3 regions of the Gluconacetobacter brunescens genome follow, and region 1 is predicted to be linked to each of the others. Evidence: predicted binding sites of a transcription regulator. Region 1 holds the regulator's gene; each other region holds the start of a gene.
What was found. Region 1 encodes LexA, which represses DNA repair genes until DNA is damaged. Its sites were predicted from a motif close to TGTTCTANNTANGTTC; they were not measured.
Positions count from the first base shown of each region.

Region 2: a site for LexA is predicted at 941-956, ahead of ACMAUO_RS15010 (ImuA family protein). Genes of this name have one in related genera too.
Region 3: a site for LexA is predicted at 1,095-1,110, ahead of ACMAUO_RS20585 (ImuA family protein). Genes of this name have one in related genera too.

Region 1 is NZ_JBLHEN010000001.1:438,268-440,466, forward strand. It holds gene ACMAUO_RS01860 (O-methyltransferase) at 5-628, shown strand; gene lexA (transcriptional repressor LexA) at 656-1,402, opposite strand; gene ACMAUO_RS01870 (molybdopterin molybdotransferase MoeA) at 1,543-2,199, opposite strand, start outside.
Region 2 is NZ_JBLHEN010000002.1:596,519-598,717, reverse strand. It holds gene ACMAUO_RS15015 (DUF6504 family protein) at 1-191, opposite strand, end outside; gene ACMAUO_RS15010 (ImuA family protein) at 121-903, opposite strand; gene ACMAUO_RS15005 (SOS response-associated peptidase) at 1,100-1,747, shown strand; gene ACMAUO_RS15000 (DUF488 domain-containing protein) at 2,122-2,199, shown strand, end outside.
Region 3 is NZ_JBLHEN010000004.1:91,689-93,887, reverse strand. It holds gene ACMAUO_RS20590 (DUF6504 family protein) at 1-358, opposite strand, end outside; gene ACMAUO_RS20585 (ImuA family protein) at 249-1,049, opposite strand; gene ACMAUO_RS20580 (SOS response-associated peptidase) at 1,189-1,833, shown strand.

The sequences.
Region 1 (2,199 bases):
GAACCTGACGATGGATGACAGGATTTCCGCGGTTCTCGACCTCTATCATGCCCGGATGCGCGAGGAACGCAGCCAGCCCCGAATGGAGGCGCCCGGCGGCCGCGATGGCGGGCAGGACCAGCGCATGCGGGCCATAGGGCCCGAGACCGGGCAATTGATGAACATCGTCGCCCGCAGTCTGGATAGCCCGACCATTCTCGAACTCGGCACCTCCTTCGGCTATTCTGGCATCTGGCTGGCCGAGGCCGCCCGCGCGACCGGCGGCAGGCTGATCACGATGGAACTGCACGATTACAAATCCGCTTATGCCCGGCAGATGGCCGAACAGGCCGGGCTGGCCGAATGGATCGATTTCCGGGTCGGGGATGCCGTGCGGATGATCGGGGAGATGTCCGGAAAGGTCGATTTCGTCTTTGTCGATCTGTGGAAGGATCTTTACGTGCCGTGTCTCGAGGCGTTCTACCCGCGCCTCAATTCTGGTGCGATCATCGTCGCCGACAACATGATCCGGCCGGGAACGGAGGACGTGAAACGCTACGGTCGCGCGATTCGCGCCCTGCCGGGGATGTCCAGCGTTCTGCTGCCCGTTGGAACGGGGATCGAGGTCAGCCGCTTCGAAGTCGGTTGAAGTCCCGGAGGGCTTTTGACGCCGTTGTCAGTAACGGCGCAGCAACCCGACCAGAGACCCCTGGATGCGCACGCGGTCGGACGGCACGATACGTGATTCATAGCGCGCGTTGGCGGGCTCCAGGGCGATGGTGCTGCCGCGCCGGCGGAGCCGTTTCAGCGTAACTTCCTGATCGTCGATCAGCGCGACCACGATCTGTCCATTATCGGCTGTATCTCCCCGGCGGATGATGACGGTGTCGCCATCGAGAATTCCGGCTTCGATCATCGAATCGCCGGCGACTTCCAGCGTGTAGTGGTCGCCACGGCCCAGCAGGTTCAGCGGTACCGAGACCTGAGCCCCGGTCTCGCGCAATGCCTCGATCGGCTGGCCGGCGGCGATACGGCCATAGAAAGGCAGGCTGACCGCCTCGGCATCGGTCGCGATGGGTGCGCCTGCCAGCCGGCCGGCGAAATCGCCTTTGATGACGTTGGGCACGAAGGCATGATCGACCGGGTCCGGCGCGGGCATGGTCGCCACGGCGGCGCCGGCAGGCTCCTGCGGCGTGGCGGGCGAGGCCATTTCCGGCAGGCGCAGCACCTCCAGCGCCCGGGCGCGGTGATGGCGGCGTTGCAGGAAACCCCGTTCCTCCAGCGCCGAAATCAGCCGGTGGATGCCGGATTTCGATCGCAGGTTCAGCGCATCCTTCATTTCGTCGAAGGAGGGGGAGAACCCCGTCTGTTTCAGGTGCCGGTCGATGAACAGCAGCAGTTCATGTTGCTTGCGCGTCAGCATTGGCACCCCGTGACCCAGTCGTTCCGTCAGTCGGCCAATCCGTTGTCAACAGAAGGGAACAAACAGGAAACCGCCTTGTTGTGTTCTATATTGGTTCCCCCTCCGGCCGTCAATATCATTGCGGTTATCGAAACGGGCGGTCAGATCGAGAGCGTGTCCAGCCTGATGATCCGGCAGGGCGCGCCTGCGCGTGCGGGGGGCGCGTGAGGCGGGCGCATGATCAGGGCTTCGCTGCGGGCCAGGATATGCAGCATCGCCGAATCCTGGCGGTTGAAGGCCGTCGCGATCAGGTTGCCATCGGGAGCGCGGGAGAGCGTGGCGCGCAGATAATCGGCCCTTCGGTCGTTCTCCGGCAGGTCGCCGCCCAGAATCGCCAGATCCTCCGGCAGGCGCGGCTCCGCGTGCCCGGCCAGCGTGCGGATTGCCGGCAGGGCGAAGATCAGGCCGCAGACCAGGGCGGCCACCGGATTGCCCGGCAGCCCCAGGACCGGCACCCGGCCGATCCGGCCATGCATCAGCGGCTTGCCGGGGCGCATCGCGATCTTCCAGAAATCGACCGCGAGCCCGATCCGCTCCAGCCCCTGCTGCACCAGGTCGTAGCGGCCGACGCTGGCGCCGCCCGCGGTCAGCAGCAGGTCGGCGGTCTCGATCCCCTGGGCCAGGCGGGCGATATCCGAGGCGGTGTCTCGTGCGGAAGGGAGCATGACCGGCACGCCGCCGCAGGCGCGCACCAGGGCGGCGAGCATCGGGGTGTTGGAATTGGCGATGCCGCCCGGCGCGATCGGCTCGCCCGGCAG
Region 2 (2,199 bases), on a different contig from region 1:
TAGAGTGCCTGGGCCTTGGCAACCGGAATGCCGGGCGTCACCCCGATCTTGCGGGCGGCAAGGTCGGCGGACATGACGACGCGACGGCTGCCTTCCTGGCCGGCCAAGGCCAGCGGTCTCTCAGGCGCGGCGTTGCCCAGCTTCTTCCTGATGCGCTCCGTCGGCCACAGCGGCAGGTAGAGCGACACCACACGATTCGATCCTCCCGTTGGCATCGCACCCCTCCACCTCGAAATCCGCGCATTCCCCCGATCGCGCGCGCAGCAATTCCAGCATCCACCGGGGCCGCTCCACGCCGGGCACGGGAAGCGGCGCGGATGGCAGGACGGAGACCCGCCAGCGTGTGGTGCTGGCTGTCGGCTGTCCGAAATCGGCGGCTTCCGTCTGGCGGCGCCATCTCCGGACAGCCAGGCCGATCGTTCCGGTCCCTTCGGCCGCGATCTGCAAGCGCCGCGAGGCCGTCATCGTCAGCCGCCCGACCTCGGCGACCACGGAACCCAGCCCGCCATGCCGCAGACCTTCCTCGAAGCAGGCCAGGGCGTCGTTGTCCGAGGATGCTTCGACATGGATGACCCGGCGGGCAGCCAGTCCGGCCTGATCGAGAGCCGGCGCGAAGATGTCCTGCCGGGTGACAATCCACAGCACCTTGCCCTTGGTCCGGGCGGCGATCCCTGCGGCAAACAGGGCCGCTGCCGTCGCGTTCAGGGCGTCATTCCCGCCACCGGCCACTTCGTGGAACGCCCCGAGGGCCAGGCCGCCACCCGGCAGTCTCGTATCGATCGCCTTCACCCCGAACGGCAGGACGGCGCGCTTGCGGTTCTTGTGTCCCTCGATGCGGGCAATGGTCGCCTGGAGCGCTTCCAGGGCAGGCTTCTTCTGGGCTGGGCTCCCCTTCGTGGTCATTTCGATCCGTCCGATGCTGGCGGGCGTCAGTGATAAGAGTTCATGCTTTGTTCCTTAAATGCGATGAGAGTCAAGGCACGATCTCCGGAGATGTGGCACAGTGCAGGGAATGGCTGAGGCCCGGCTATGTCTCTGATATCTACAAGGCTTTGACTCACGGTCGTTTTCTCTGTCCGACGGCGGAAGGCAGGCAGCGATGTGCAACCTCTACTCCGTAATGACGAACCAGGAGGCGATCCGGACGATCGCCAGGGTCATGATCGACCACATCGGCAACCTGCAACCGTTGCCCGAGGTGTGGCCGAACACGATGGCCCCGATTGTCCGCAATGCCGAGGGTGGCCGGGAGCTGGTCATGTCCCGCTGGGGGATGCCGACGCCGCCCGGCATGCTCAAGGGCAAGAAGGTGGACCGGGGCATTACCAACATCCGGCACACGGAATCGTCCTGGTGGCGGCGCTGGCTGGGTGTGGAACACCGCTGCCTGGTCCCGCTGACGGCCTTCGCCGAGCCCGAACATCTGCAGGGAGGACGAAGCCGTCAGGTCTGGTTCGCCAGGGCCGACGGTGAGCCGCTGGCCTTCTTCGCAGGGCTCTGGTGCCGGTGGACATCTGTCAGGAAGCTGGCCGATGGCGAGACGACGGACGACCTGTATGGATTCCTGACCACCGAGGCCAACCGGGAGGTCAGTACCGTTCATCCAAAGGCCATACCTGTCATCCTGACGCGGCAGGAGGATATGGATTTGTGGATGACGGCGCCGGCGGATGAGGCGCTGAGGCTTCAGCAGCGGTTGGCGGATGGGGCGTTGGTGAGGATTGCCTCGCCGGAGGGGGCTTCGTGATAGCAGTTCTGGGGGGGGAAGCGGATAGTCGGTTATCGGGAAGAGATGCCCGAAGGCAGCCATTCGCAATGTTCACATTCATGATAGCTATCGACCAATGTAAGTCATCACCAACAGATCAGACACAACCTGAAAGGCGGACGCACCGCTTCGTCGCGCGAGGTGATCGCCGCCCACACCGCATGTTCATCGGCGGCCCGTAATCGCGTAATCGTCGCTGCGGTGGGGGCTTGGCCTCTTAGTCGCGCCGTAGGTCGGCCGCCGTTTATTTCGATTACGCATTACCATTACCCATTCGGACCGCGCCGCCTGTGAAGCTGGTGTGGACTGTAGGATTGCGCTATAAATCACAATGGAGGCGCATTGGATTGATCATGGCTACAGGACGGATATTCTCAATCGGCTATGGAAGCCAAACTCAGAGCGAACTTCTCAATCAACTCGCTCGTGCC
Region 3 (2,199 bases), on a different contig from region 1:
CGCCCTGCAGGTGATCGCATCCCGTACTGTCGATCCAGATCCCATCGGGCGCATCGATCGCAACCAGGGGCGACAGCCACAGGCACCATTCGGCAAGGCGCTCAAGAGCATCCCCATCGGCGTCTGCATCGAGCAGGGGCGCAGACAGGTCCGGAACCAGCGCCCGAGCATGCGTCAACGCCATCCCGGGCACGACCCCGGCCGCCCGCGCGACGCGGTCCGCCGCGGCCACGACATGCCGGCGTCCATCATGCGTATGCAGCGCCAGTCCCGACTCTGCCGGCTGGTCCTGATTGCGCCGGCGCCATAGATCCGTGTGCCAGTACGGGAGCCAGAGGGAGATGATGCGGCGTGACATAAGGCGGAATCTCACAGGACCAGGACGCGGAACGGCCGCCGCGCTGACGCAGCAGTTCGATCGTCCAGCGCTCGGGACCAAGGGCGGGAAGAGACGGTGAAGCAGAGAACGGCAGAACGCACGGCTCTCCACGGACCCTCCAGCGGGTCTGGCAGGCACTTGGCGGCAGCCGGCCTGTATCGGACGGCGCAGACTCGCGGTGCAGCAGAAAGCCGGTCGTATCGCCTGCCTCTGATGCGAGCTGCAGCCGCCGAGAGGCCGTCAACGAGAGAGGCGCGTCCATATCTGCCACCACGGCCGCCACTGCCCGTTCGCGCAGAATATCCTCACATAGGCCGGGCACGTTTTCGGGCCTCGTCTCGATGCAGATCACCCTGCCGGCGTCCAGTCCGGCCGCCCGGATGCCGGCCAGATGCAGATCCAGGTAGCGTCCGGAGATCCAGACGATCTGTCCCTCGGTGTCCGCCAGGATCGAGGCTATGAAGCGGGATGGCTTGGCCGCCACACGCAGGTCGCTGCCGGCGCCGTAGAATTCATGCACGACGCCACATGGCAGGCCGCCTCCGAGGTGCCGATCGACGTCGGCCAGGCCGGTGCGAAGATGGCGTGCTGCGTCGGATATCTTGGATCGGCGTTCGATCCGCGCGATCTGCTCGCGCAGCAATTCCATCGTCTCTCTGTGCTGGTTCATCGCCGCTCGCTCCCGCTCCCTCAGGATCGGCCGGATCATAGGCAGGAACAAAAAGGGAACACAAGCGATTCATTCGATGGACGGCGACGCCGGAAGTACGCTCTGCTCGCCCAGGGCCGCAGTCGGGAGAGGTGGGACGATGTGCAACCTTTACGCCATGGAAAGCGCGCCATCGGCGATCCGGGCTGCCGCAGCCGCGATGACCGATCGCACTGGCAACCTGCCGGCGATGCCCTCCATCTATCCCGATTATGCCGCCCCGATCGTGCGGAACGGTGCGAACGGCCGGGAACTGGTGATGGCCCGCTGGGGCATGCCCTCTCCGGCCTTCGCGCTGAAGGGTCACAAGGTCGATCGGGGCGTCACCAATATCAGGAACACGGAATCACCTCACTGGCGCCGCTGGCTTGGCCCGGCGCATCGCTGCCTGGTGCCGTTCACGGCCTTCGCGGAGAACGGCCTTCTGCCTGATGGGCGGATCCAGCCGGTCTGGTTTGCTGCCGCGGAAAGTCGCCCCCTACGGTTCTTTGCCGGCCTGTGGACGTCCTGGACCTCTGTTCGGAAAGTGCGCGAAGGCGAAATTACCGCCGACCTCTTCGGCTTCCTAACGACGGAAGCCAACACTGTTGTGGCGCCCGTTCATCCGAAGGCGATGCCGGTCATTCTCGAGACGGCCGATGAGATTGCACTTTGGCTGGAAGGAGACTGGGAGGCCGCGTCTGTACTTCAGCGTCCCCTCGATCCTGATCACCTGATGTCACTGCAAGCAGGCTCCGCCTTGTGAGGGGCGGACTGTGCCTTTTCGGGCGCAGCCGACCAGCCAGAACGCTGCGCAACCTACCTCACGTTCGGAATCTCTTTCCTGGAAGGGCACGCATACGCTACGGCTATACAGCATAGTCCGTGAAGTGGAAAATTATGGAAGCGTTAATAGGTCCAAACGGTAGAATATGGCACCAAAATAGTAATGAATTTTTAAGATATATAGGATACTTTGGTGGCGATTTCGATCCGATTTCGTATTCTATACGGAATCTCGGGTTCGTTGCCATCGGTATGTTTGCGCGTTATACACGCGTTCGCTTTCGGCCTGCCTTGTTTCCAAAACCTTGCCTGCAGCGAGTGCTGGAGATCCTTCTCTATCATTCAC